DNA from 3 places in the Streptomyces sp. Ag109_G2-15 genome. Region 1 is predicted to be linked to each of the others. Evidence: riboswitches for the same ligand, from Rfam matches in the RefSeq annotation. Region 1 holds a riboswitch; each other region holds the start of a gene.

Region 1 (9,596 bases):
GCGTCGAGGACGTGGTCACCGAGCCGGACGCCGACCCTCCGCTCCGTGCTGCCGGAGGGCGAGAACACGCCATAGGGAAGGTTGTGCGGACCGAAGGGGTCGCCCTCGGGGACGTCGAAGGGGGGCATGGGGTACTGCCTCGCTCTCATCCGGGCCGTGCATGGCGGTGTGTTCCATGTGGTCGCGGCACACGTTACGGCCGAGTTGCGTGTCTTGGGCAGGGCACCCAAGGGGTGCCCGGAAGGTTGCTTGAAAGGTCGCTCGAAAGGTTGCTCGGACAGTGTCTAAAGAGTTCGCAATGTCCGAATAGCCCTTGTGGGAGGCGGCAATTCCGGCTTAGCGTCCTTTGGGGGACACGGACGGGGTGGGTCCGGTCCGTAGGGGGGACACGTGGGGGGACCCGTGGCCGGAGACGCCGTCAGCATGCCCGTCGAGGCGGACTGTGACGTGCCGGGCCTGATCGTCAAGTTCGGCGACTATCCGCTGCACCACGGCGGTGTCGGCGCGATCCGCAGTCTGGGCCGCCTCGGCGTCCCCATGTATGCGATCACGGAGGATCCCTACACACCCGCGGCCGCCTCCCGTTATCTCAAACGGGCGTTCGTGTGGCCGACGACCGGCGCCGAGGAGCCGGGCCATCTGGTCGAGGGCCTGCTGCGCATCGGCCGCCGGATCGGCCGTCCGACCGTCCTGATCCCCACGGACGAGGAAGCCGCCGTCCTGATCGCCGAGCACCAGGACGACCTGGCCGGTCCCTTTCTCTTCCCGCGCGTCGATCCGGCGCTGCCGCGCCGGCTGGCCAGCAAGCAGGGCCTGCACGAGCTGTGCGTGGAACACGGCGTCGCGAGCCCGTCGGCCGCGTTCCCGGAGTCGTACGACGAGATCGTCGCCTTCGCCGACACGGCCCGCTTCCCGGTGGTGGCCAAGAACCGCGAGGCGTTCGTACGGCGCAGCCGGCCCGCCGTCAACGGCACCACGAGGATCGCCACCCGCGAGGGCCTGCTCACCCTCGCCCGGGACTGGGGCGAGCAACCCGGAGTGATCCTCCAGGAGTACCTGCCGAGGGAGGAGGCCGAGGACTGGATCGTGCACGCCTGCTTCGACGCCGACTCCCACCCGCTCGCGCTCTTCACGGGCGTCAAGGTCCGCTCCTGGCCACCGCACGCGGGCATGACCGCGAACGCGTACGTCGTCGACAACCCGGAACTCGCCGACCTCGCCGCACGTTTCATCAAACAGCTCGGCTTCACCGGCATCATCGACCTCGACCTGCGCTTCGACCGGCGCGACGGACAGTACAAACTCCTCGACTTCAACCCGCGCATGGGCGCCCAGTTCCGGCTCTTCGAGAACGAGTCGGGCGTGGACGTCGTACGTGCGATGCACCTGAATCTGACCGGCCGTGCCGTACCGGAGGGGGAACAGCGCGCCGGTCACCGTTTCATCGTGGAGAACATCGACCTGCCCGCCCTCCTCGCCTACCGCCGCAGCGGCTATACGACGCCGCACGCGCCGGTGAAGGCGAGCGGGACGGAGCTGGCCTGGCTCGCGGGTGACGACCCGATGCCGTTCCTCACGATGCTCGCCCGCTTCGTGCGCCCGGGCGCGAAGCACCTCTATCAGCTGTGGCGCACCAACCGCCGCGGCAGCATCACCACTCCCGCCACGAAGTAGGCAAGGCCACGAAGGTGGCGTACCGCGTCCTGGGGAGGGACTTCGTGATTCGACCGGTTGCAGTCATCGGGGCCGGGCCGTACGGCCTGTCCACCGCCGCCCATCTGCGGGCGCGCGGCATCCCCGTCCGCGTCTTCGGCGACCCCATGGTCAGCTGGCGCGACCACATGCCCGAGGGCATGCTCCTCAAGTCGACCCCCGCCGCCTCCAACCTCGACTGCCCGCAGCCCGGCCACACCCTCGCCGACTACTGCGACGCCGCAGGCATCCGCCGGCTGGTGACCGACGAGGACATCATCCCGGTGGAGACCTTCATCGCCTACGGGGAGTGGTTCCAGGAGAGGCTGCTGCCCGACCTGGAGCAGGTCCGGGTCGTCTCCGTGGACCGCGACAAGAGCGGCGGGTTCGAGCTCAAGCTGGACTCGGGTGAGTTGTTCACCGCGCGCGCGGTCGTGGTCGCCACCGGCCTGTCCGGGCTCGCGCACCTCCCGGCCGAGCTGGCGGCAGAGGCGGCCGACGGTCCGACGCCCGCGGGTCCGGTCTCCCACAGCTCCCAGCACCACGACCTCGCCCGCTTCGCCGGCAAGGAGCTGATCGTCGTCGGCGCCGGCCAGTCCGCGCTGGAGACGGCCGCCCTCGCGGCCGAGGCCGGCGCCCAGGTGCGCGTGGTCTCGCGCGGCCGCGGCCGGGTCGCCTTCGGCGCCCCGCCCTGGGACCAGCCGAGGCTGCGCCCCGAGTCCCCCTTCGGCCGTGCCTGGTCCCTGTGGGCGCTCAGCTACTACCCCCAGCCGTACCGCTTCCTGCCCGCCCGGACCCGCCACTACCTGGTCCGCCGGGTTCTCGGCCCGCTCGGCGCCTGGTGGCTGCGCGACCGCTTCGAGGGCAAGGTCCAGGTCCACGAGGTCGAGCGGGTGGTGGGCGCCGAGGCCCCGGACGGCAGCCCGGTCCTCACCGTCAGCACCCACGGCGCACGCACCGAGCGGCTCCTGGCCGACCACGTCATCGCGGCCACCGGCTACCGCGTGAACATCGCCGCGATGGACTTCCTCGGCCATGAACTGCGCACCCGGCTGGCGGTGAGCCGGGGCACGCCCAGGCTCGGACCCGGGTACGTCTCCTCCGTCCCCGGCCTGTACTTCACCGGCCTTCCGGCGGCGTCCTCGTACGGCCCGGTGATGCGCTTCGTCTGCGGCACGGAGTTCGCCTCGCCGCGCCTGGCCAGGCACCTGGCGGCGGCACACGGCTGAGCTGCCCGGACGCTCCTTGCGCCTCCTCGGCTGCCCCCCTGCCTGAAGGAACTCCTCGGACGGGTCGGCGGCCGCGCGTGTGTGCATGCAGCCGGCGGGCCGGCCCCACGCACACACGCGCGGAGTGCTCCCACAGCAGCGGACGCGCCGAAAAATCCAGCGCCCGTGCGCACACCCACACGGTGAATCTGCGCAAGGCGGGCGCGAGAGAGGAGCGGATCGCCGCCGTCGGCACCTGGCGTGACGCGCCCTTCTGCGGCGACGCCGAGCGCATGACGAGGCTCGCCGACCGCTCCGAGGAGTCCGTGCCGGACGCGCTGCGGGACGGTGGCCGACCACTTCGACGGGAAGCAGCTCTCCGCACTGCTCCTCAGCATCTCGCGCACCAACATGTTCAACCGCGTGAACACCACCATCAGGGAGTCCGTAGGCACCACTTGGGGCTGAGGAGCACACAAGTCCAGGAACATCAGGGTGAGTCGGCGGGGCGCGCTGTCCGTATTCTCTGATCATGGCCGCACCCCCCGCATATTCACTGATCGCCACCGACCTGGACGGGACGTTGCTGCGCGACGACGACACCGTCTCCGACCGGTCGCGCGCCGCACTCGAGCGGGCGGCGCGGGCCGGCGCCCGGCACCTGGTGGTGACGGGCCGCCCGGCCCCCCGGGTACGGCCGCTCCTGGAGGGCCTCGGCAGCACGGGGCTCGCGGTGTGCGGGCAGGGCGCGCAGGTCTACGACGCCGGCGCCGACCGTCTGCTGTGGTCGGTCCGGCTGGACCGGGAACTGGCCGAGACCGCGCTCGGCAAGATCGAGGCCGAGGTGGGGCAGGTCTACGCGGCCGTCGACCAGGACGGCGTCGACGGGCTCACCCTGATCGAGCCGGGGTATCTGATGCCGCACCCGACCCTGCCCGCGGTGCGGGTCGGGCGGCGCGACGATCTGTGGTGCGAGCCCATCAGCAAGGTGCTGCTGCGCCACCACGCGCTGTCCGACGACGAGTTGGCCGCGATCGCGCGCTCGGTGGTGGGCTCGCTTGCGACGGTCACGATGTCGGGGCCGGGGACCGTGGAGCTGCAGCCGTGCGGCATCACCAAGGCGACGGGGCTGGCGCTGGCCGCCGAGCACCTGGGGATCGCCGCCGACCGGGCCCTCGCGTTCGGCGACATGCCCAACGACATCCCCATGTTCGACTGGGCCGCGCGCGGTGTCGCCATGGCCAACGCCCACCCCGAACTCAAGGCCGTCGCAGATGAGATCACCACGTCGAACGAGGACGACGGCATCGCCGTCGTCCTCGAAAGACTGTTCCCGACCGACTGACCGGGATATCAGTAGGGCCTGCCGCCGGCGCCGGTCAGTAGGCGCCGAAGACGTTGTCGATCGACCCGTAGCGCGCGGCCGCGTAGTTGCAGGCGGCCGTGATGTTCGCGACCGGGTCGTAGATGTCGTAGGACGTTCCGGCCACGTGGTACGCGTTGAACGTCGGGTCGATGACCTGGAGGAGGCCCTTGGACGGGATGCCCTTGGCCGCGTTGGAGTCCCAGAGGTTGATGGCCGCCGGGTTGCCCGAAGACTCGCGGATGACGTTGCGGTAGATGCCGTTGTACGTCCCCGGGATGCCCTTCTGGGCCATGATCGCGAGCGACTCGCGGATCCAGCCGTCGAGGGTGTTCGGGTACCCGGCGAGCGTGGTGGACGGCGTGGCGGCCGTGGGCGTGGCCGCGGAGGCGCTGGCCGCGCCGATGAGCGGGAGGGCGAGCACGGCGGCGCCGGTGCCGATGACGGCGAGCTTGCGGACGAGGCGGTTGGTGCGGGTGCGGCGGGGCTGAGCGGCAGCAAGCATGGGGACGTTCCTCTCCGTCGCCTGCGAGGTGAGCTGTCGGGTTCGGGCGGGGAGGTGCCCGGCCGTACCTCTGGGGGGAGGCACGACTTCACCCCTAGCCGTCCCGGCGCGACATGTGTCGTCCGGTCCGGCGGCTTACCTGGGTCCCCCGCTCCTGCCGTACGAATGAGTTCGTCGATGGGTGGTGTCAGACGCGGCAGGATTCGGCGTTCGTCTGACTGGCCCGGAAGCTATGCGACCGCACATGTCAGGAACAAGTACTGGATTCACCCAAAGAGGCAGTTGACCTTGATCTGTTCCGAATGGGGTACTTGATCCTTTGCGGTTGCCAACGCTCAACTGGCCGATGGGGCAAGGGGAGAACGGGGGTGGCGCCGATTGGCCGATTCGCGGCCCGCGTGACCCAATTCACGAAATGGCAAAGAGTACCAAATCAGACATGGGGGATTCGGGAGATTCGCCGGGCGTGGTGCAAAAGGAGTACTCCGCCCGCCGTGCGGTTCGCGACAAATCGGGCGAGATCCTGTTAAGTCATTGTGTACCCACACTTATCAGATGATCAAAAACATACCGGCCGTGATCCGATACCGCCCGGGCTGGACCGGTGGGCGCTATCGGTGATCGAAACAGGACCGGATACGCTGACTTGAGTGATGGCAACGACCTATCGACAAACCGTGTAATCGCCAGCAGACACCAGCAGACAGGAGACCCCTCGTGACCGTCGTCGGGCCGTTCGGGCTGAGCGTGCGGGACCAGGCTCTGGAAGCCGATGTCCAGGCCGGATTGGCGGCTGTCGAGGAAGGCTTGCTCGAAGCCACCAAGAGCGAGGTCCCGTTCATCACGGAGGCCGCGCAGCACCTCGTACGGGCCGGTGGGAAGCGGTTCAGGCCGCTGCTCGTGATGCTCGCGGCGCAGTTCGGCGACCCGTACGCGCCGGGCGTCGTGCCGTCGGCCGTCGTCGTGGAGCTGACCCACCTGGCCACGCTGTACCACGACGACGTCATGGACGAGGCGTCCGTGCGGCGTGGTGTGGACAGCGCCAACACCCGCTGGGGCAACTCGGTCGCGGTCCTCACCGGCGACTTCCTCTTCGCCCGCGCCTCCCAGATCCTCGCCGACCTCGGCCCCGAGGCGGTCCGGGTGCAGGCCCTCGCGTTCGAGCGGCTGGTCACCGGGCAGATCCTGGAGACCGCGGGCCCCTCGGACGGCCGCGACCCGGTCGACCACTACCTGGACGTGCTCGGCGGCAAGACGGGCTCCCTGGTGGCCGTGTCGTGCCGGTTCGGCGCGATGATGTCCGGCGCCGACGAGACGGTCGTCGACGTGCTCACCCAGTACGGCGAACGGCTCGGGGTCGCCTTCCAGCTCGCGGACGACGTCCTGGACATCGCCTCCGACTCGCACGAGTCCGGGAAGACCCCCGGGACCGACCTGCGCGAGGGCATCCCGACGCTGCCCGTGCTCCGGCTGCGCGAGCGGGCCGCCCGCCTCGGTCTGGCCGAGGACGTCGCGCTGTGCGAGCTGCTGGACACCGACCTCAGCGACGACGCCCGACACGCCGAGGCGCTGACCGCGCTGCGCGCGCACCCCGCGCTGGAGCAGGCCCGCCGGGACACCGTCCGGTACGCGGAGGAGGCGCGGGCGGCGCTGGCCCCGCTGCCGGAGTGCGACGCCAAGGCGGCGCTGCTCGAGCTGTGCGACGCGGTGGTGCACCGGGCCGGCTAGTCGCCCGCACACCTGCCTCGAGGGCGGTGTCACCCGCACGACCCCTACGGGTCGGGGGAGGCGCCGCCCTCGCGTGTCATACCCCAGGCGTACACGGAGTTGGCTCCGTGGTCTGACGCTTCCTCACGGCCGATTTGGTCAGATGGAAACCACGGAAATCACCACTCCTCACCGATTCGGGTGAGAATGGCGGCTCAGGTGGACCAGTGTGGGGACAGCCGCCGCCGACGACGGAGGTAAGGCACAGATGGCACCGTACGAATCCGACGAGGCAACGGGCGCCGGGCAGGACGAGGACCTGCACTCCGGACGCCGCAAGGCCGCCCGGTACGTGGTCCCGGTCGCGGTGGTGGGGGTGGCGGCGGCCACGATCGGGCTGGTCCCGGCGCTCGCCGATTCCGGTTCCCCCGATCTGCCGAAGATCAGCGCACAGCAGCTCATCGAGAAGATCGCCAAGTCGGACGTGCAGCAGCTGTCCGGCACGGTGAAGGTCAGCACCGACCTCGGCCTGCCGGACCTCGGCGGCCTGGAGAGCAGCCTGGCGTCCGGGGCGGCCCAGGGCGGCGACGGCTCCTCCGCCGACCCGACGTCCAAGCTCACCGAGCTGGTCTCCGGCACGCACACCCTGCGCGTGGCGACCGACGGCCCGGACCGGCAGAAGCTGTCGTTGCTGGAGAGCGGCGCCGAGTACAGCCTCATCCACGACGGCAAGAACGTCTGGGGCTACGACAGCAAGAGCAACGAGGTCTTCCACGGCACCGCCGCCGACTCCGGCAAGAAGCACCGGGCCGAGCCGCCGGCCACGCCCAAGGACTTCGCCGACGAGGCCCTGAAGTCGGTCGACGACACCACGTCCGTGACCGTAGACGGCACCGCCCAGGTCGCCGGACGCGACGCCTACAAACTGCTGATCAAGCCCAAGCAGTCCGGTACCACGGTCGGCGCCATCAGCATCGCCGTGGACGCGAAGACCGGCATGCCGCTCAAGTTCACGCTCACTCCGAAGAGCGGCGGCGCCGCCGTGCTCGACGCGGGCTTCACCCAGGTCTCCTTCGCCAAGCCGGCCGCCTCCACCTTCGACTTCACCCCGCCCAAGGGCGCGAAGGTCACCGAGGAGAAGGACGGGTCCCGGGCGCGCGAGCACGCCCCGAAGTCCGGTGAGGACTTCGCCCAGGGCCTGGAAGGGGCCAATGTGCTCGGCAAGGGCTGGACGTCCATCGCCACCTTCGACACCGGCGCCAAGGGCGGCCTGCCGTCCGGCTCCGAGGGCGGCGCCTTCAGCGGCTTCCTCGGCTCGCTCGGCGACCACGTCTCCGGGAAGTTCGGCAAGGGCACGGTCTTCTCCACCCGCCTGGTCAACGCCCTCATCACCGACGACGGCAAGGTGTACGCCGGAGCGGTCACCAAGGACACGCTGGTGAAGGCGGCGAACGAAGGGAAGTAACCCTTCCTGGGCCCGGGACGCTTCCTGGGCCCGGGTCGCTTCCTGGGCCCGGGACACGACGAATCGAGGGAGCCGATGGACGAACCGTCCGCCACGGAGCAGGACTCCGGGGACGCGCCGGCGCACGTCATCGCCACGCGCGGCCTCACCAAGCGCTACCGCGGCGGACAGCTCGCCGTCGACGGTCTCGACCTGACCGTCCCGGCGGGCAGCGTCTTCGGCTTCCTCGGCCCGAACGGCTCGGGCAAGACCACCACCATCCGCATGCTGATGGGCCTGATCGAGCCGACCTCGGGCACGGCCCGCGTCCTGGGCCGCCCCATGCCCCGGGCCACCCGCGCCGTCCTCCCACAGGTCGGCGCGCTGATCGAGGGCCCCGCCCTGTACGGCTTCCTCTCCGGCCGGGACAACCTGCTGCGCTACGACGCCGCCGACCCGACCGCCGACCCGCGCACCCGGCGTGCCCGCGTCGCGGCCGCCCTGGACCGGGTGGGCCTCACGGCCGCCGCCGGCAAGAAGGCCAGGGCGTACTCGCTCGGCATGAAGCAGCGCCTGGGCCTGGCCGCGGCCCTGCTCCAGCCGCGCAGACTGCTCGTGCTGGACGAGCCCACCAACGGCCTCGACCCGCAGGGCATGCGGGAAATCCGCTCCCTGATCCGGGAGTTGGCCTCCGACGGCACGACCGTCTTCCTCTCCTCCCACCTCCTCGACGAGATCGAGCAGGTGTGCACACACGCGGCGGTGATGGCGCAGGGCCGCCTGATCACCCAGGGCGCGGTGGCCGACCTGGCGGCCGGTGCGCGCGGCCGGCTGGTGGTGACCACCCCGGATGCGGGCGAGGCGGCCCGGGTGCTGAAGGAACAGGGCGTCGGGGACGTCACGGTGGACGGCGACCGGGTGACCGGCGAGCCGCCCGCCCAGGACCTCGCCGAGGTGAACGCGGCATTGGTCACCGCCGGCGTCCGGGTCCGGGGCTTCACGCTCGAACGGGCCTCCCTGGAGGACGCGTTCGTGGCACTGACGGGGGAGGGATTCGATGTCGCGGGCTGAGGCACTCCAGGCACCGGCCGCACCGGCCGCACCGAACGCAGCGGCCGGCTCCGGCCGTCCGAACCCCCTGTGGACCTTCGGGCTGCTGCGCAGCGAGCTGGTCACCACCGTCCGCCGCTGGCGCACGCTCGCGCTGCTCGGGGTGCTGGCGGCGGTGCCGGTGCTGGTCGGGATCGCGGTGAAGATCGAGACGCGGGGCGGTTCGACGGCGGGCCCGAGCGGCGGCGACGGGCCGGCGTTCATCGCGCAGATCACCAACAACGGCCTGTTCCTGGTGTTCACGGCACTGGCGGCGACCCTGCCGTTCTTCCTGCCGATGGCGGTCGGCGTGGTCGCGGGCGACGCGATCGCCGGCGAGGCGGGCGCCGGCACCCTGCGCTATCTGCTGGTCGCCCCGGCCGGCCGCACCCGCCTGCTGCTCACCAAGTACACGACGGTCATGGCCTTCTGCGTGCTGGCCACCCTGGTCGTGGCCGTCTCCGCACTGATCGTCGGCGCGCTGCTGTTCCCGCTCGGCGACCTCACCACCATCTCCGGCACCCGGATCAGCTTCGCCGAGGGCCTGGGCCGGGCGCTGCTGATCGCGCTGGTCGTCGCCGCCTCACT
Region 2 (9,596 bases), 1.7 Mb from region 1:
TGAGCCTGGTCGCGGTGGAGAACCGGTCCCGGTCCTTCACGGCCATGTTCCCCGCCTCCCGTTCACACGCGCGTACGTCCCCGCACACGGTACGGGACCGAGTACGGGGACGTACGTACGACTGGCTGAGGCTTAGCCGAGATGCCGTCAGCCCTTGAAGCGCGGGAACGCGCTGCGGCCGGCGTACACCGCGGCGTCGTCGAGGATCTCCTCGATGCGCAGCAGCTGGTTGTACTTGGCGACGCGCTCGGAGCGGGCCGGGGCGCCGGTCTTGATCTGGCCGCAGTTGGTGGCGACGGCCAGGTCGGCGATGGTGACGTCCTCGGTCTCGCCGGAGCGGTGGGACATCATGCACTTGAAGCCGTTGCGCTGGGCCAGCTCGACGGCGTCCAGGGTCTCGGTCAGCGAACCGATCTGGTTGACCTTGACGAGCAGGGCGTTGGCGGTGCCCTCCTCGATGCCGCGGGCCAGGCGCTCCGGGTTGGTGACGAACAGGTCGTCGCCGACCAGCTGGACCTTGTCGCCGAGCTTGTCGGTGATGACCTTCCAGCCGGCCCAGTCGTCCTCGAACAGCGGGTCCTCGATGGAGACGAGCGGGTAGGCCGCGACCAGCTCCTCGTAGTACTCCGTCATCTCGGCGGCGGAGCGCTCCTTGCCCTCGAAGAGGTACTTGCCGTCCTTGTAGAACTCGGAGGCGGCGACGTCGAGCGCGAGGGCGATCTGCGAACCGGGGGCGTAACCGGCTTCCTTGATGGCCTCGAGGATGAGGTCGAGGGCCTCGCGGTTGGAGCCGAGGTTCGGGGCGAAGCCGCCCTCGTCGCCGAGGCCGGTGGACAGGCCGCGGCCCTTCAGCACCTTCTTGAGGGTGTGGTAGACCTCGGTGCCCCAGCGCAGGGCCTCGGAGAAGGACTCCGCGCCGATCGGGGCGATCATGAACTCCTGGATGTCCACGTTGGAGTCGGCGTGCGAGCCGCCGTTCAGGATGTTCATCATCGGCACCGGCAGCAGGTGCGCGTTCGGGCCGCCCAGGTAGCGGAAGAGGGGGAGGTCGCTGGCCTCGGAGGCGGCGTGGGCGACGGCGAGGGAGACGCCGAGGATGGCGTTGGCGCCGAGGGAGCCCTTGTTGTCGGTGGCGTCCAGGTCGAACATGGCCTGGTCGATCAGGCGCTGCTCGGTGGCGTCGTAGCCGACCAGCTCCGGGCCGATCTGCTCGATGACGGCGAGGACGGCCTTCTCGACACCCTTGCCCTGGTAGCGGTTCGGGTCACCGTCGCGCAGCTCGATGGCCTCGAAGGCACCGGTGGAGGCGCCGGACGGGACGGCGGCACGACCCGTGCTGCCGTCGTCGAGGCCGACCTCGACCTCGACCGTGGGGTTGCCTCGGGAGTCCAGGATTTCCCGGGCTACGACGACGTCGATGGACGGCACGAGCATCTCCTTCGTGGATGTGACGCTGGTTGTGCGCGGCTGGTGTGCCTTGCGACTAGAGCCTAACCGTCCCGGGGGCGTCGGCCACCGACCGACCGTCCCGTGGACAGGGAGACGGTACCTATTGTTCACGTTCGGAACAAAGGGGCTCATGGGTGAGGCCCGGCTGAAGAGTGGGGAAACGGAGGGAACACCGGGGCGGGGCCCGGCAGGGAGCGGGGCGGCCGCACAGGGCGGGGTGGGTACAAACAACCCCGCCCCGGCGCGTACGGGGGAACACGCGCCGGGGCGGGGAGCCCGTGGGGACGGGGGGAAAGTCCCTCACGAGGCCTTCAGTGTGGGGGCCGGCCTTGTGAGGGCGCTGTGGTTCTGGTGGGGACCAGGTGTCACTTCAGGTGCAGCTGCTGGCCCGGGTAGATGAGGTTCGCGTCCTCGACGATGTCCTTGTTCAGCTGGAACAGCTTCTGCCAGCCGCCCTTGACCTTGTGCTGCTCGGCGATCGTGCTGAGGGTGTCGCCCTTGACGACCTTGTACTCGCCGTCGCCCTTCTTGACCTTCTTGCCGGTCGGGGTGGTGACGGTCTGGCTCGCGGCCGGGCGCTCGGCGGAGCGGGAGGCGGCCTGCTGGTCGGTGGAGCGGGTGGCCGTCGTGGTGCTCTTCGAGGAGCTGCTCGTCGACGGAGCCGCCGCGGTGCCGCTGTACGGGGTGCTCGACAGGCCCGTGCCGCAGACCGGCCAGGCGCCCTTGCCCTGGGAGGCGAGGACCTTCTCGGCGACGGTGATCTGCTGCTGCTTGCCGGCCAGGTCGGCGCGGGCGGCGTAGGCCGTGCCGCCGTAGGCGGCCCAGGTGGAGGCGGAGAACTGGAGACCGCCGTAGTAGCCGTTCCCGGTGTTGATGGACCAGTTGCCGCCGGACTCGCACTGGGCGACCGCGTCCCACTCGGAGGCGGTGGCGGCGGAGGCGTTGCCGGCCGCCATCAGCGGGGCGGCGACGGCGGCGCCGGTGACACCGGCGAGTGCGATGACACGGGTGGCCTTGGACGGACGACGGTGCTTGCCCTTGCCGGAGAACAGCATGGATCGATCCCCTCACCGACGCCTGCGAGGTGAGCTGTCGGGTTCGGGCCGGTTGAGTTGCCCGGCCGCGGCCCTTTCGGGACGCGGCTTCACCCCAAGCCGGTGCCGGCATCAACTGCCGGTCCCGGCGCTTACCTTGGGTCCCCCGCTCCTGCCTACGGCGCTTGACGCGACGACTGTTCCCGGGCAACCGCTGGCAGGACTCGGCGTTGCGGAAGCCGGGGCTCGTGGTGACGAGCGGCCTTGACCGTAGACAGGCGATCGGCGGAATTTCAAAGACGATCAGGGCTTCTGAGACTCATCCCACACTTTCGCCAAAACGGACATTAAGCGTGAAGTGGGGCGTCAACTCCCGCTACTTATCGCCCGTTTCGATACCGACTTCGAGGGTCTGACCGGCACTGATGTGGTTCGGGTCGGCCCCGATGGCCTTCTTGTTCTCGGCGTAGAGCGCATGCCATCCGCCGTCGACGTCAAGGGAGTCGGCGATGGAGGCGAGGGTGTCGCCCTCGCGGACGGTGTAGGTGCTCGCGTCGCGGCTGGCGTGACGGCCGGACGCGGTGCCGTTCTGACCGTTTGTCACGCTTTCGTCCGCACTGCCACCGCGGTGGCGTCCGCCACCACTGAGGGCGCCGGTGTCGACCAGGCTCGAAGAGCTGTCGGTCTGCCACGAATTGTCCGACTCATCCGTCGCGGGATCCGTAGTGGCGGACTCGCTCCCCTGCGCACTCCCGGTGCCGGGCGATGCGGATTTGTCGGACTTGGGGGTGTCCGCACCCTTCTCGTCGCCCTTGGCGTCGGCGTCCTTGCTCGCGCTCGGGGACGGCTTGGCCGTCGCATCCGAGGAGGAGTCGGACGAGGAAGACGAATCCGGCAGGCCGGACGAGTCAGACGTGTCGGACGTATCGGTGGAGTTGGACGGGTCCGTGGACGCGGAGGAGTCGCCGGAGTGTGCCGAGCCGGAGCCGGAGTCGGACGAACCGGAGCCCGAGACGCCCGTGTCGACGTCCACGGAGCCGGAGTCCGAGGTCATGCCGGCCAGCAGGGCGCAGGTGGCCCAGGGGGTGGTGCCCTGGTCGGCGAGGATCTTCTCGGCGACGGCGATCTGCTGCGAACGGCTGGCCTCGTCGGCGCTGGAGGCGTACTTCGTGCCGCCGTACTTGGCCCAGTCGCCCTGGGATATCTGCAGGCCGCCGTAGTAACCGTTACCGGTGTCGGCGCTCCAGGAGCCACCGCTCTCGCACTCGGCCACCTTGTCCCACGTGGTGCCGTCGGCCGCGTTGGCGCTCGCCGCGCCGAGCAGCGGGATGGCGATGGCGGAGCCGGTCACGCCGGCCGCGACGAGGAGGGCCGGAGCCTGACGGGGGCGACGGTGACGACCGTTCCCGGTGAGCATGCGGAAGCCTTTCGTGCGACAGCAGGACCGGCGCGGCCGGTGGAACTCGGGGGCCACGCTGATGGGTGAACGTATAGGCAGACGATCACTTGTCACAAGTTAATGCCGCGCAGATCACGTGAAGATCACAGAGTTGAACGTCTGTCATGTTCCGTTGTACGGGCTGTGCTCACCGGGCGGGCGTGAACTCCACGGGGAGGGTGCGCAGGCCGCGCATGATGAGCCCGCCGCGCCAGCGCAGCTCGGCCGGATCCGCCGCGAGCCGCAGGTCGGGGAGGCGGGTGAGGAGGGTGGCCAGCGCGGTCTGGCCCTCCAGACGGGCGAGCGGGGCGCCGAGGCAGTAGTGGATGCCGTGGCCGTAGCCGAGGTGCTGGTTGTCCCTGCGGGACAGGTCCAGGACGTCCGGGTCGGCGAACCGTTCCGGATCCCGGTCGGCGGCGGCGAGTACGACCAGCACCGGGTCCCCGGCGGCGATGTCCTGCCCGCCGATGGTGAGCGGCCGGGTGGCGAACCGCCAGGTGGCCAGCTCCACCGGGCCGTCGTAGCGCAGGAGTTCCTCGACTCCGGTCTCCAGCAGGTCCCTTTCCCCGGCGGCCAGGGAGCGCTGCAGGCGGTGGCGCTCCTCGGGGTGGGTGAGCAGGGCGTAGGTGCCGTTGCCGATCAGGTTCACGGTGGTCTCGAACCCGGCGAACAACAGGATGAAGGCCATCGCGGCGGCCTCGTTCTCGGTGAGGTGCTCACCGTGGTCCGAGGCGCGGATGAGGCCGGAGATCAGATCCTCGCCGGGTGCCGGCTCGGCGGGCAGCGCCTCGCGCTTGCGGTGGATCAGCTCCGCGAGATACCCGCGCATCTTCTTCACCGACCGGGCGACCCCGCCCCGCGGCCCACCCCCGTGCCGGATCATCATCCCCGCCCAGTCCCGGAAGTCGTCCTGGTCCTCGCGCGGGACGCCGAGCAGGTCGCAGATGGCGTAGATGGGGAGCGGGAAGGCGAACTCGTGGATGAGATCGGCCGAGCCCTGCTTCGCGAACCGGTCGATGAGGTGGTCGGTCAGCTCCTGCACCCGGGGCGCGAACTCGGCGACCCGGCGGGGCGTGAACGCCTTGCTGACCAGCCGGCGCAGACGGGTGTGGTCCGGCGGGTCGATGTTCAGCAGGTGCGTCATCAACTCGGCCTTGCGCTCGCCCGGAATGCCGGTCTTGCCCTTGGCGTGCGCGGGCTCGTCGTGATGCTCCGGGTTCTTGGAGAGGCGCTGGTCGGCGAGGGCCTGTTTGGCGTCCTGGTAGCGGGTGACCAGCCAGGCTTCCACGCCGCTGGGGAGCGTGGTCCTGTGGACGGGCGCGTGCTCGCGGAGCCAGGCGTAAGCGGGGTAGGGGTTGGTGGCGAACTCCCAGGTGAAGAGGTCGGGGGTGGTGCTGGTGGTCGGCTGGTCGGTCACTCTTTGACGGTATCCGGATTCGTCGGGAAGGCCTTGCGGAGGGATGCGAGCTGGACGGCCGCGCGTTCGGAGCCGTTTGCGGCGGCCATGGCGAGCCAGTGTTCGGCTTGGGTGAGGAGGACGGGGCCGAGGACCCGAACCGCCCCGGCGCTACCAGCCTCAGCCGCCCTCGCCAGGTAGCAGATGGCTTCGGTGTACTCGCCCTGTCCGAGGAGGTACTCACCGAAATGCTGGCCCAACCTTGGGTCCCGCTCCACCAGCCTCCGGTACCAGAGTCTGGCGTCGGCGTCGTCCCCGGCCAGAGCCGCGAGGTCGGCGAGCGACCATACGGCGGATACGTCGTCCGCCTCTGCCCACACGCGCACAGCCGCCCGGCCCGCGTGCACCACTGCGTCGAAGTCGGCCGGACTGTACTCCCTTGCCATCTCGGCCGCGTACCGCCACACATCAGGCTCCGCAGGCCGCAGATCCGGTGCCCGCATGGCAGCTGCGACCAAGGGCCCGCTGGCCCGCCAGGTCGCGGCTTCCCCGCCCGGGACGAGGAGGCCGATGACACCGAGCCTGTGCCGGGCGGCCCACTCCAGATCGGCCTGCGTAAAGGACTGGAGCACCTGATGCTCGAACGCCTCGACCGGCACTGCCGCCGTGACGCCGCATCGAGCCAGCTCCACAGCGATCCGCACCAGCAGGTGTCCGTGCGGCCGACCGGACGGGCGGCGTGCCCGCCACCACTCCTCCCACAGCTCCGGTCCCACCGCGAGGAACTGGGTGACCCCCAGATCACCGCGCCAGCGCACAGCGTCCACGAGCAGCGGATCGTCCGCCTCCGCGAGACGCGCCAGTTCCGCCTCGCTCCAGCGGCAGGTGAGCTCGAGGGTGCGGGCCACGCTGAGAACACGCGCGGCCGGTCGGTCTCCGAAACGGTGGGTGTCGTACGCCTCGTCGCGCATCGTGGCGAGGACGACCACGCCTCTGTGGGTGAGCTGGGCCAGGAGGCCTGCCGTCAGGCCCTGTTCGCCGAGATGCCCCTCAAGATCGTCCAGCCACACCACATAGGTGCCGCCGGGGTCGCGGCCGTGCAGTGCGGCGGGAAGGCCCCGCAGGTCGTCCCCGGGATGGGCCCTGTAGAGGCGGGTGTCCTCGGGCACGCCGCGATTCAGCGCGGCCCACGCCGTGCTCGTCTTGCCGGACAGCGGCTCGCCGGTGACAACGACCAGGCCGCCCGTCTCCAGGACGTGCGCGAGCATCCTGTCGAGTTCGGCGTCGCGGTCCCGCGGCACGTACGGTGGCAGGGTCGGCTCACCGCCGTGACTCTGCGTGGGGCGTACGCCGAGGGCGAGACGCCGGACGTCGATGAACCGGGGCCAGCCGTCGGCGGCCGCAGGACCTGTGAGGCCCGGTGACGCGGGGCCGTAGTTGTTCTGGACACCGATGACGGGAGCATGGAAGGTGCTCTGGCTGAAGTCGACGTGATCGCGGACGGCGTGCTGGATGCCGGAGCCGAGGATCGTGCCGACTCGGAGCGCGTCGCCTGACGGGCCCCCGGACGTCGGCTTCTCGGCATACGGCGGCTCTGCGGGCGGGGTCGGCGGAGCATCTGGGACGTTGGACAGGAGTCGGCCGCACACGCTGCAGGCGGCGGCGATCCTGGGCGAGTAGGTGTCGCAGTCGGGGCAGCGGACATCCCTCGGCCGATTCTCCAACTCCCGCTCCATGCAAGCCCCCACGCCCCGAAACCAGCCCGGAGACCAACCGTACTAGGGCTCTGTGGCCGGGCCGACGGGGCTGCCGACGCTAGTCCCCCACCCCCTCAGCAGCCCGCACCGCATGCCGGTACGCCCGGGCCGCCGCCCGCAGCGCCGCCTCCGGGTCCACACCCTCCGCCTCGGCCCCTACCGCCATGGCCAGCAGGTCGTAGCCGATGCCCTCGGACGTCGGCAGTGGCACCTCCAGCCCCGCCGTCCGCACCCGCGACGCCAGCTTCGACGCGAGGGCGAGGCCCGGCTGGCCAAGGGGTATTCCGTCGGTCACCGACTCGCGCTGCTTCTCGATCGCCTTGGTGCGCAGCCAGTGCTCCTTGACGTCCTCCGGTGTCTCGGCCTTCTCGTCGCCGAAGACGTGGGGGTGGCGGTGGATGAGTTTGGCGACGATGCCGCCCGCCACGTCGTCGATGGAGAAGGGGGCGTCCGGGTCCTCCTCGGCGATGCGGGAGTGGAAGACGACCTGGAGCAGGACGTCGCCCAGTTCCTCGCGCAGCTCGTCGCGGTCGCCGGCCTCGATCGCCTCGACCAGTTCGTACGCCTCCTCGATGCCGTACTTCGCCAGGCCCATGTGGGTCTGCCGGGACGACCAGGGGCATTCGGCGCGGATGCGGTCCATGACCTGGACGAGGTCGAGGAGGCGGGCGCCCGGCAGGTCGTAGGAGGCGGGGAGGAGTTCCAGTTCGGGCATGTGCACGCGTCCGGAGCCGGCCAGGCGGGCCAGTCCGTCGGTGAGGGCGGGCTCTCCCTCACCCGTGGCCACGACCACCACCGTCCGCCCGCCGGCGCAGGCGTCGACCAGCTCCTGGGCGGTGGGGGACGACTCCGCCACGGATATCCCGGCCTCCCGCAGATACGGCAGCTGCGGGTGCGCGCCGTCCGCGCACAGCACGGCGTCGGCGGCGCGCAGGGCCTGCCAGGCGGGCCAGGACAGCAGGCCGGGCGCGACACGGTGGCTGGTGGTGAGCAGGACGATGCGGCCGGGGGCGGCTTCGGGGCTGGTTGCGTTCACGATCCGAACGTAACTCACCGCGAAGAGGGACGGGATCGGTTGTCCACAGGGGTGGAGGTGTCGTGTGATCGTATGACTGGTAGTTGTTGCCGAGCGCCATCGACCGTCATCTACCGCTGTCGACCGCTGCCGTACCGTTACGGCACCCGGAACCGGACCGCCCGCTACGTCGTCTGCTGCTGCGCTCCCGCCGTCACCTCTCGTACCCACGGCGTCTTCGCGTCCACCCGGCTGCTCTTCTGCACGTCCCAGGAGCCGTAGCGCGGGTTGAGGTCGACGTGGAGTTCCTCGGAGGCCTGGGACAGGGCCTTCCAGAAGGCGGGCTGGGAGGTGTCCGTGCCGAGCCTCGCGGCGAGTTTCTGTGCCTCCAGCTGGAGGCGGAGGTTGTCGTCCAGCTGCTCGGGCGCGATGCCGTACTTCTGCAACCAGGCCGTTTCGAGTCCCTTGGCGCCGCCGGCCTGCTGCTCCAGGCCGGTGCGCATCTGCAGGACCTCCTTGCGGGTGACCGTGATCCCCTCGTCCTGCGCGGCGCGGTGCAGCACCCGGTCGAGGACCATGTTGTGCAGGGTGTCGCGGGTCAGGCCGCTGGTGGAGGCGAGGACCTGCTGGTACTGGGTCTCGTCCGGCACCGCGGCCCGCTGTGCCTTGCGTACCTCGTTGACCCGGTTCTCCAGCTGGGCGACGGTGATCCGCTGCCCTCCCACGACGGCGGCCGCGCCGGGGTGCGCATCGCTTCCGCAGGCGGCCAGGAGGGGGGCCGCGGCGGCGATCGCGGCGGAAAGGACGAGCGCGGTGCGACGGCGGTGCAAGGAAACCTCCCGAGGAGATTGCAATGACAGGTGCGGCGCGCCAGCGCCTCCGCCAGGGGTGGTGGTCGGGCGACGGGCGGGCGCACAAAGTCTTGCGGTGATCGATGGTAGGCAGTGGGCAGGCTGCGGCCAACCCATTCGACCAACGATTCGCGCGCGCTTCGGGCACCGCCGCGCGCACCGGCGACGGTGCCGTCGTCAGCCGGTGATGGCCACCGGCGCGTCCCACGCGTCACGGTCGACGGTGAGCGGGACGCCGCCGTGCGTCTCCTTGCTGTTGACCATGTACTGGTGGGCGCGGCTGTGGTCGGTGAACTGGGTGGCGCCCCACGGCCAGTCCGCGGTGGTCGTGTTCTGCTTGTCCCACAGCGCGTACCAGAGGTTGCCCGGCAGGTCGGTCTTGTCGGTGGCGGTCGCGACGGCCTTGGCGCTGGAGCTGGTGAAGCCGTAGTAGCCGGTGCGGTAGGTCTTGGCGCGCAGGCCCTTGTCGAAGGCGCGCACGTAGGTCAGCACGGCGTCGTTGCACGCCTTGTTCGTGCTGTCGTACGCCTCCATGTCGAGGTAGATCGGGCTGCCCGCCTTCATGCCGAGCGCGGACGCCTTGGCGACGGCGTCCGTCGCGTCCGAGGCGCCGAGGGAGGCGGCCGTGGTGGCGGTCAGCTTCTCCGGGTTGGAGC
Region 3 (9,596 bases), 1.5 Mb from region 1:
CTCGGCGGTGCCTCCACCGTGTACATCCAGGCGATCTTGTGCCGCAGCTGGGTCAGCATCGACGTCAGCGAGGCGCTGCCGGCGGCCTGCGCCAGTGTCTCGTGGAACCAGCCGCCCAGCGAGCGCAGATCCTCGCTGTTGCCCCGCCTGGCCCGCTCCTGGCCCAGCCGGACCAGACCGCGCAGCACCTTCAGATGGGCCTCGGTGCGCCGCTGGGCGGCCCGGGAGGCGCCGAGCGGCTCCAGCAGCGTGCGCATCTCCAGCAGGTCGGCGGCCTCCTGCTCGGTCGGCTCGGCCACGCACGCGCCCGCGTGCCGCCGGGTCACCACGAAGCCCTCCGCCTCCAGGGTGCGCAGGGCCTCACGGACGGGGACGCGCGAGACGCCGTAGCGACGGGCCAGTACTTCCTCGGTGAGGCGGCTGCCGCGCTCGTAGACACCCGCGACGATGTCGTCCCGGATCGCCGTGCACACCGAGTGCGCCGGAATACGCATGACCGACCTCCGCCTTAATCCCCGTGAAACGTCGACGTGGACGTGTGTTCCGTGACTCTATTGCAATGAGCCGGAATTTCCGACGGCAGGCCGGAATCCAGGGATATTTTTTGGACAGCAGATGCGGCAGGCGCTGCGAAAAACGACGAAAGCCCCGGCTCGTGAGCCGGGGCTTCGGGATGTCGTGCGCCGGAGCGTCAGACGTTCACGCCGTGCTGGCGGAGGTAGGCGATCGGGTCGACGTCCGAGCCGTACTCGGGGGTCGTACGGGCCTCGAAGTGCAGGTGCGGTCCGGTGACGTTGCCCGTCGCGCCGGACAGGGCGATCTGCTGGCCGGGAGGACCTTCTGGCCCACGGTGACGCCGATCGACGACAGGTGGCCGTACTGGGTGTACATGCCGTCGGCCATCCGGATCACGATCTGGTTGCCGTACGCGCCGCCCCAGCCGGTGGAGACGACCGTGCCGGAGCCGACCGCGTGGACGGACGTCCCGCTGGCCGCGTGGAAGTCGATGCCGGTGTGGGAGCCGGAGGACCACAGGGAGCTGCTGGCCCGGTAGCCGGTGGAGACGTACGAGTGCGCGATCGGGGCGACGAAGGCGTTCAGGCGCTTGCGCTCGGCCTCACGCGCGGCGCGGGCCTGGGCCTCGCGCTCCTTCTTCGCCTCCTCGGCCGCCGCCTTGGCCGCGGCCTCCTCGGCCGCCTTCTGCCGCGCGGCCTCCTGCTGGGCCTCGGCCTGCGCGTCGATCTGCTCGGCGACCTTGTCGCTCACGGTGATGACCGGGGTGAGACCGGTGTCCTCGACGGAGTTGTCCGCGGCGAGCGCCGGGGTGGCCGCCAGGGTGCCGATGACGCCGGTGGTGGTGAGGGCCGCGACACCGGCCGCCTGAGCGGTGGTGCGCTTGACCCGACCGGGCTTGCGGTGCTTCCCGGTGGCGCACATGAACGCCATGAAGTGGCTGGTCCTTTCCTTCCCTCTCGCCTACCGGGTTAGCTGACGGGTTCGGAGCAGGAAGGTCTCCTACGGACCCCCTCGCTCGCGCGCGGGCGTCCGATTCACCCCAGGGACTGCGTGGGTCCCCGGCTCCCCTGGCTCGCGCCGTACGGGGACTCGGCGATGACTGTCCGGTGCCGCGGGCGCGGCGCACTGCCTGACGAACAGCCCGGAAGACGCTAAAGGGCCCGACTTTCGATCCCCAAACGGATCCGGGCTTTTGTAGCGCATCCCACAGGTCAGACAGGCAACCTCCGCCCCAATTCGGACATCTGGGGAAGGTGCTCCAGCGTCGCGCACAGCAAAGGGCCCTGACGACCCGTCGGCCGTCAGGGCCCCCACGCGCGCGTGGCGCCGCCGGACCGCTACTCGGCGGCCACGACGGTGACTTCGCCGATGCCGAGCGCCTCGACCGGCGCCTTGATCTCGGCCGCGTCACCGACGAGGACGGTCACCAGGCGGTCCACCGGGAAGGCGTTGATGACCGCCGCGGTGGCCTCCACGGTGCCGGTGCCGGCGAGCTGCTGATACAGCGTCGCCTGGAAGTCGTCGGGCAGGTGCTGCTCGACCTGGTCCGCCAGCGTGCCCGCGACGGCCGCCGCGGTCTCGTACTTCAGCGGCGCCACACCGACCAGGTTCTGCACGGCGACGTCCCGCTCGGCGTCGGTCAGCCCCTCCGCCGCGAGCGTGCGCAGCACCGTCCACAGGTCCTGCAGCGCGGGGCCGGTGTTGGGGGTGTCCACGGAGCCACTGATGGCGAGCATCGCGGCGCCGGTGTCGTCCGGCGCGGAGCGCAGGACCTGTCCGAAGGCGCGCACGCCGTAGGTGTAGCCCTTCTCCTCGCGCAGGACGCGGTCCAGGCGCGAGGTGAGGGTGCCGCCGAGGCAGTAGGTGCCGAGCACCTGGGCGGGCCACACGCGGTCGTGCCGGTCGGGTCCGATCCGGCCGATGAGCAGCTGCGTCTGAACGGCACCCGGCCGGTCGACGATGACCACCCGGCCGGTGTCGTCGGCCGTCACCGGCGGCACGGGACGCGGCGCGCCCGCGGTGCCCGTCCAGGCACCCAGGGTGTCGGCGAGCAGCGCATCCAGGTCGGTGCCGGTGAGGTCGCCGACCACCACCGCGGTGGCCGTGGCGGGCCGCACATGGCGGTCGTAGAAGGCGCGTACGCCCGCCGCGTCGATCTTCTCGACCGTCTCCTCGGTGCCCTGGCGCGGGCGCGACATGCGCGAGGTCGCCGGGAACAGCTCCTTGGAGAGTTCCTTGGCGGCACGGCGGGCGGGGTTGGCCAGCTCGTGCGGGATCTCGTCCAGGCGGTTGCGGACCAGCCGCTCGACCTCGCTCTCGGCGAAGGCGGGCGCGCGCAGGGCGTCGGCGAGCAGGCCGAGGCCCTTGGCCAGGCGGGAGGCCGGGACCTCCAGGCTGAGGCGGACGCCGGGGTGGTCGGCGTGCGCGTCGAGCGTGGCGCCGGCCCGCTCCAGCTCGGCGGCGAACTCCTCGGCGGAGTGCTTGTCGGTGCCCTCGGAGAAGGCCCGCGCCATGATCGTGCCGACGCCGTCCAGGCCGGCCGGCTCGGCGTCCAGAGGCGCGTCCAGCAGTACCTCGACGGCGACGACCTGCTGGCCGGGGCGGTGGCAGCGCAGCACGGTCAGGCCGTTGTCCAGCGTGCCGCGCTCGGGGGCCGGGAACGCCCAGGGCTTGGCCTCGCCCGGCTGCGGCTGGGGGTGGAAGTCCATCGTGGCGAGCTCGGTCACTTGGCCGTCTCCTCGTTGTCGTTACCGGCCTCTACGGTCGCTTCCTGCTCCGGGTCCTCGGGTACGTCGGCGTCCTGGACCGTCTCCGGGTGCTTCGGCTCGTAGACGAGGACCGCGCGGTTGTCGGGGCGCAGGCGGGCCTTGGCGACCTCCTGGACCTCCTCGGGGGTCACCTCCAGGACGCGCTGGACGGCGGTGAGGGCGAGCTGCGGGTCGCCGAACAGGACCGCGAACCGGCACAGTTCGTCGGCGCGGCCGGCGACCGTGCCGAGCCGGTCCAGCCATTCGCGCTCCAACTGGGCCTGGGCGCGCTCCATCTCCTCGGCGGTGGGGCCCTCCTCGGCGAACCGGGCCAGCTCCTCGTCGATCGCGGACTCGATCACCGGCACCTCGACGTCACCGGAGGCCTTCACGTCCAGCCAGCCGAGCGAGGGTGCGCCGGCCAGGCGCAGCAGGCCGAAGCCGGCCGCCACGGCCGTACGGTCGCGGCGCACGAGCCGGTTGTACAGGCGGGAGGACTCGCCGCCGCCGAGGACGGTCAGGGCGAGGTCGGCCGCGTCCGCCTCGCGGGAGCCGTCCTGCGGGAGCCGGTAGGCGGCCATCAGGGCGCGCGCCGGGACCTCCTCCTCGACGACCTCGCGCAGCTGCTCGCCGATGATCTTGGGCAGGGAGCCGTCGCGGGGCTCGGGCTTGCCGTCGTGGGAGGCGATCGACCCGAAGTACTTCTCGACCCAGGCGAGGGTCTGCACGGGGTCGATGTCGCCGACCACGGAGAGCACCGCGTTGTTGGGCGCGTAGTAGGTGCGGAAGAACTGGCGCGCGTCCTCCAGGGTGGCCGCGTCCAGGTCCGCCATCGAGCCGATCGGCGTGTGGTGGTACGGGTGGCCCTCCGGGTAGGCGAGGGCGGTCAGCTTCTCGAAGGCGGTGCCGTACGGCACGTTGTCGTAGCGCTGGCGGCGCTCGTTCTTGACGACGTCCCGCTGGTTCTCCATGGACTCGTCGTCCAGGGCGGCGAGCAGGGAGCCCATGCGGTCGGCCTCCAGCCAGAGGGCGAGCTCCAGCTGGTGGGCGGGCATGGTCTCGAAGTAGTTGGTGCGCTCGAAGCTGGTGGTGCCGTTCAGCGAGCCGCCGGCGCCCTGCACCAGTTCGAAGTGGCCGTTGCCCTTGACCTGCCCCGACCCCTGGAACATCAGGTGCTCGAAGAGGTGAGCCAGGCCGGTACGTCCCTTGACTTCGTGTCGGGAGCCGACGTCGTACCAGAGGCACACCGCCGCCACCGGGGTCAGGTGGTCCTCGGAGAGCACCACGCGCAGACCGTTGGCCAGGTGGTGCTCGGTCGCTGCCAGGCCCCCGGAGCCTGCCTCGGCTGTGGTCGTGTGACCCATGGGCATGTACGTCCCTTCGCGAGCGGAGGCGGTCGTCGAAACCGCTGTTTTCCTGCCGGTCCTGCCACTGTATGCAAAGCGTGCGGGGCCTCGGCGAAGTTCCCGCCGGACGTACGCCCAGAGCGGATCGCGTAGCCTGCGCCGGACCCGGCTCCGCGGGTGCGGGAATCCCGCTGGGACCGGGTCGTGGCACGGGTTGTCAGTGCCTCGGTCCACAATGGTCCGCGTCAGATCCATCAAACGCTTCAGTAGCAAGGAGCCGGCAGCGATGGCCCGCCGCAGCACGAAGACCCCGCCGCCCGACGATTCGTACGAGGAGAAGATCCTCGACATCGACGTCGTGGACGAGATGCGTGGCTCCTACCTTGAGTACGCGTACTCGGTCATCTACTCGCGCGCCCTGCCGGACGCCCGTGACGGCCTCAAGCCGGTGCACCGCCGGATCGTCTACCAGATGAACGAGATGGGCCTGCGCCGTGACCGCGGCTACGTGAAGTGCGCCCGGGTCGTCGGCGAGGTCATGGGCAAGCTGCACCCGCACGGCGACGCGTCGATCTACGACGCCCTGGTGCGCATGGCCCAGCCGTTCTCGATGCGCCTCCCGCTGGTCGACGGCCACGGCAACTTCGGCTCGCTGGGCAACGACGACCCGCCGGCCGCCATGCGGTACACCGAGTGCCGGATGGCCGAGGCGACGAGCCTGATGACCGAGTCGATCGACGAGGACACGGTCGACTTCACGCCCAACTACGACGGTCAGGAACAGGAGCCGGTGGCACTGCCCGCCGCCTTCCCGAACCTGCTGGTCAACGGCTCCTCGGGCATCGCGGTCGGCATGGCGACGAACATGCCGCCGCACAACCTGCGCGAGGTCATCGCGGCCGCCCGCCACCTGATCAGGTACCCGAACGCGGACCTGGACGCGCTGATGCGGCACGTCCCGGGCCCCGACCTGCCCACCGGCGGCCGGGTCGTCGGCCTGGACGGCATCCGGGACGCGTACGCGACGGGCCGCGGCACCTTCAAGATGCGCGCGACGGTCTCGATCGAGACCGTGACCGCCCGCCGCAAGGGCCTGATCGTCACCGAACTGCCGTTCACGGTCGGTCCGGAGAAGGTGATCGCCAAGATCAAGGACCTGGTCAACGCGAAGAAGGTCCAGGGCATCGCCGACGTCAAGGACCTCACCGACCGCGAGCACGGCCTGCGCCTGGTCATCGAGATCAAGAACGGCTTCGTGCCGGAGGCGATCCTGGAGCAGCTGTACAAGCTGACCCCGATGGAGGAGTCCTTCGGCATCAACAACGTGGCCCTGGTGGACGGTCAGCCGCTCACCCTGGGCCTGAAGGAGCTGCTGGAGGTCTACCTCGACCACCGCTTCGACGTCGTGCGGCGCCGCAGCGAGTACCGCCGCGGCAGGCGCCGTGACCGGCTGCACCTGGTCGAGGGCCTGCTGACCGCGCTGATCGACATCGACGAGGTCATCCGGCTGATCCGGGCCAGCGAGAACTCCGCGCAGGCCAAGGAGCGCCTGATGGAGCGCTTCTCGCTGAGCGAGATCCAGACGCAGTACATCCTCGACACGCCGCTGCGCCGGCTCACCAAGTACGACCGCATCGAGCTGGAGGCGGAGAAGGAGAAGCTCACCGCGGAGATCGCGGAGCTGACCCGGATCCTGGACTCGGACGCGGAGCTGCGCAAGCTGGTCTCGGCCGAACTGGCCGACGTGGCCAAGAAGTTCGGCACCGACCGGCGTACGGTCCTGCTGGAGTCGGCGGGTGCCCCGGTGGCCGCCGTGCCGCTCCAGGTCGCCGACGACCCGTGCCGGGTGCTGATGTCCTCCACGGGCCTGCTGGCCCGTACGGCGGACAACGAGCCGTTCTCGGAGGACACCGACGCGCGGCGCGCCAAGCATGACGTGATCGTCTCGGCGGTCCCGGCAACCACGCGGGGCGAGGTCGGCGCGGTGACCTCGGCGGGCCGTCTGCTGCGGATCAACGTGGTCGACCTGCCGCAGCTGCCCGGGACGGCGACTGCGCCGAACCTCGCCGGAGGGGCGCCGCTCGCGGAGTTCGTCTCCCTGGAGGACGACGAGACGGTGGTCTGCCTGATGACGCTGGACGAGTCGTCACCGGGTCTGGCGCTGGGCACCGAGCAGGGTGTCGTCAAGCGTGTGGTGCCCGACTACCCGTCCAACAAGGACGAGTTGGAGGTCATCACGCTCAAGGAGGGCGACCGGATCGTCGGCGCGGTGGAGCTGCGCACCGGCGAGGAGGACCTGGTGTTCATCACGGACGACGCGCAGCTGCTGCGCTTCCAGGCCTCCATCGTCCGTCCGCAGGGCCGCCCGGCCGGCGGTATGGCGGGCATCAAGCTCACCGAGGGCGCCAAGGTCATCTCGTTCACGGCGGTCGACCCGGCTGCCGACGCGGTGGTCTTCACGGTGGCGGGCTCGCGGGGCACGCTGGACGACTCCGTGCAGACGACGGCCAAGCTGACCCCGTTCGACCAGTACCCGCGCAAGGGCCGGGCCACCGGCGGCGTGCGCTGCCAGCGGTTCCTGAAGGGCGAGGACTGCCTGTCGCTGGGCTGGGCGGGCCCCGTCCCGGCCCGGGCGGCGCAGAAGAACGGCACCCCGGCCGAGCTGCCGGAGCTGGACCCGCGCCGGGACGGCTCGGGCACGTCGCTGGCGAAGACGGTGTCGGTGGTCGCGGGGCCGGTGTTCTAGACCGGGTACGCCGCCGCGTCGGGCTCCTCCTCGGAGCCCTGTACGTACCGCAGGACGCCCCACATGCCGTGCTCGTCGGCGTGTGGGGCGTCGTCGCTCCTACACCCCTCCAGTTCCTTGCCGAGCGCGTCCGCCTCGATGCCGGAGCCGATCAGCACGAGCTGGGTGAGGCGGGCGTCGGCGGGCGGCCACGGTTCGGGGTAGAAGCGCAGGAACGGGCCGACGGCATGGACGGCGTAGCGGTTGACGGTGTCGTACGGCCCGAAGTCCACGTATCCCTTGATTCGGTACAGCCCCTCCGGTCGGCTGTCCAGGAACCGGATCAGCCGACGGGGCTCCATCGGTACGTCGGAGGTGAAGGACAGGCTGTCGTAGCCCGTGTGCAGGTGGCCGTGGTGGTCGTCGTCGGGTTCGTGCAGGTCGTGCAGGTCGGGCAGGTCGTCGAAGGACAGCTGCCCGATGCGCTCCTCGCTCGGCCTGCAGTCGAAGAGGAACTCCGGGTCGACGCGTGCGTAGGTGGCGGGGACGACGGCGGCCCGGTCGGTCAGCGAGCGGACCAGGTGAAGGACGCGGTCGGCGTCGGGCGCCCGGTCTAGCTTGTTGACCACGACGAGGTCGGCGAGGGCGAGGTGCCGGTCGATCTCGGGGTGCCGGGCTCGGGTGCCGTCGAACTCGGCGGCGTCGACGACCTCGACGAGGCCGCCGTAGACGATGCCGGGATGCTCGCTGGCGAGCACCATCCGCACGAGTTCCTGCGGCTCGGCGAGTCCGCTGGCCTCGATGACGATGACGTCGATGCCGGCGGCGGGCGCTGCCAGGCGGTCCAGATAGACGTCGAGTTCGCTCGCGTCGACGGCGCAGCACAGGCAGCCGTTGCCGAGCGAGACGGTCGAGTCGCCGAGGGCGCCGGCGACGGCCATGGCGTCGATCTCGATGGCGCCGAAGTCGTTGACGATCGCCCCGATGCGGCTGCCTCCGCTGCGGTGCAGCAGATGGTTGAGGAGCGTGGTCTTCCCTGAGCCGAGGAATCCGGCGAGCACGATGACCGGGATCTGCTGCGGGGTGACGGGGATCTGCTGCGGGGTGCGGCTGTTGCCCAACGGGCGCCCTCTCTCACGTGGACCGACTGCCGGACCAGGATAAGAGCGGGGCGCCCCGGGGCGGGGCGCCGCCGGGGCCCGCCTGTGGCTTGCGGGGTCCCTCAGGGCTGTGCCGGCACCGCCACCGGCGGCTCCGGGCCGACGTACCTGGCGACCGGTCGGATGATCTTCGGGTCCTCCGCCTGTTCCAGGATGTTGGCGCTCCAGCCGACCACCCGGGCCGCCGCGAAGGTGGGGGTGAACATCTCCCGGGGCAGGCCGCACAGTTCCATGACCACGCCCGCGTAGAACTCGACGTTCGTGTGCAGTTCGCGGCCGGGCTTCAGCTCGGCGAGGATCGTCTCGACCTGTCGCTCGACCTCGACTGCGAAGGCGACGCGCGAGCCCCCGAAGCCCTCGGCGATCTCGCGCAGCATCCGCGAACGGGGATCCTCCGTGCGGTAGATGGCGTGCCCGAAGCCCATGATGCGGTCGCCGGCGAGCACCCGCTCCCGGATCCAGGAGTCGATGCGGTCGGGTGTTCCGATCGCGTCCAGGGTGTCGAGGGCACGGCTGGGCGCCCCACCGTGCAGCGGTCCGGACAGCGCGCCCACGGCCCCGACCAGGCAGGCCGCCACGTCGGCACCGGTGGACGCGATGACCCGCGCGGTGAAGGTTGATGCATTGAATCCGTGATCAATGGTTGAGATCAGGTACTGCTCGACCGCACGGGCCCGCCGTGGGTCCGGTTCCTCACCCGTGAGCATGTAGAGGTAGTTGGCCGCGTACGACAGGTCCTCGCGCGGCTCCACCGCGTCGAGGCCCTGCCCGATTCGGTACAGCGCGGTCAGCAGGGTCGGTACGGCCGCACAGACGGCGACGGTGTCCGCGCGGCGTCGGTCGGCGTCGATGTCGTACACGGGCCGGAACCCCTGCGCAGCACCCAGCAGCGACAGTGCCGAGCGCAGCCCGGCCAGCGGACCGGAGAGGCGGCTCGCCGCCGCTATGGCGGGCAGGGCCGCGCGGACCTCCTCGGGCAGCCGGCGCAGTCGCGCGGTCCCGGCGCTGAAGGCGGCACGGTGTTCCGCATCCGGGAGCGTGCCGTGGACGAGGAGGTGCCAGACGTCTTCGAAGCCGCGGGTCTGCGCGAGTTCGACGGCCG

What was found. A riboswitch is a leader RNA that binds a small molecule or an ion and turns the genes downstream of it on or off. The one in region 1 is predicted to bind cyclic di-AMP.
Positions count from the first base shown of each region.
Region 2: another riboswitch for cyclic di-AMP. It lies ahead of CRP49_RS17460 (transglycosylase family protein); the one in region 1 lies ahead of CRP49_RS09440 (transglycosylase SLT domain-containing protein).
Region 3: another riboswitch for cyclic di-AMP. It lies ahead of CRP49_RS02625 (M23 family metallopeptidase); the one in region 1 lies ahead of CRP49_RS09440 (transglycosylase SLT domain-containing protein).

Region 1 covers NZ_OCNI01000001.1:2,169,170-2,178,765, reverse strand. The annotation lists gene fahA (fumarylacetoacetase) at 1-128, opposite strand, end outside; gene CRP49_RS09460 (ATP-grasp domain-containing protein) at 424-1,674, shown strand; gene CRP49_RS09455 (FAD-dependent oxidoreductase) at 1,719-2,921, shown strand; gene CRP49_RS09445 (HAD family hydrolase) at 3,433-4,245, shown strand; gene CRP49_RS09440 (transglycosylase SLT domain-containing protein) at 4,280-4,768, opposite strand; cyclic di-AMP (ydaO/yuaA leader) riboswitch at 4,774-4,987, opposite strand; gene CRP49_RS09435 (polyprenyl synthetase family protein) at 5,486-6,496, shown strand; gene CRP49_RS09430 (outer membrane lipoprotein carrier protein LolA) at 6,744-7,940, shown strand; gene CRP49_RS09425 (ABC transporter ATP-binding protein) at 8,016-8,990, shown strand; gene CRP49_RS09420 (ABC transporter permease) at 8,977-9,596, shown strand, end outside.
Region 2 covers NZ_OCNI01000001.1:3,881,875-3,891,470, reverse strand. The annotation lists gene CRP49_RS17470 (septum formation initiator family protein) at 1-46, opposite strand, end outside; gene eno (phosphopyruvate hydratase) at 148-1,434, opposite strand; gene CRP49_RS17460 (transglycosylase family protein) at 1,815-2,504, opposite strand; cyclic di-AMP (ydaO/yuaA leader) riboswitch at 2,509-2,677, opposite strand; gene CRP49_RS17455 (transglycosylase family protein) at 2,860-3,900, opposite strand; gene CRP49_RS17450 (cytochrome P450) at 4,070-5,338, opposite strand; gene CRP49_RS17445 (hypothetical protein) at 5,335-7,041, opposite strand; gene CRP49_RS17440 (nucleoside triphosphate pyrophosphohydrolase) at 7,133-8,110, opposite strand; gene CRP49_RS17435 (SurA N-terminal domain-containing protein) at 8,275-8,919, opposite strand; gene CRP49_RS17430 (glycoside hydrolase domain-containing protein) at 9,118-9,596, opposite strand, start outside.
Region 3 covers NZ_OCNI01000001.1:641,569-651,164, forward strand. The annotation lists gene CRP49_RS02620 (GntR family transcriptional regulator) at 1-494, opposite strand, end outside; partial or broken gene CRP49_RS02625 (M23 family metallopeptidase) at 692-1,446, opposite strand; cyclic di-AMP (ydaO/yuaA leader) riboswitch at 1,459-1,621, opposite strand; gene CRP49_RS02630 (pitrilysin family protein) at 1,854-3,242, opposite strand; gene CRP49_RS02635 (pitrilysin family protein) at 3,239-4,633, opposite strand; gene CRP49_RS02640 (DNA topoisomerase (ATP-hydrolyzing) subunit A) at 4,896-7,355, shown strand; gene CRP49_RS02645 (GTP-binding protein) at 7,352-8,455, opposite strand; gene CRP49_RS02650 (citrate synthase/methylcitrate synthase) at 8,557-9,596, opposite strand, start outside.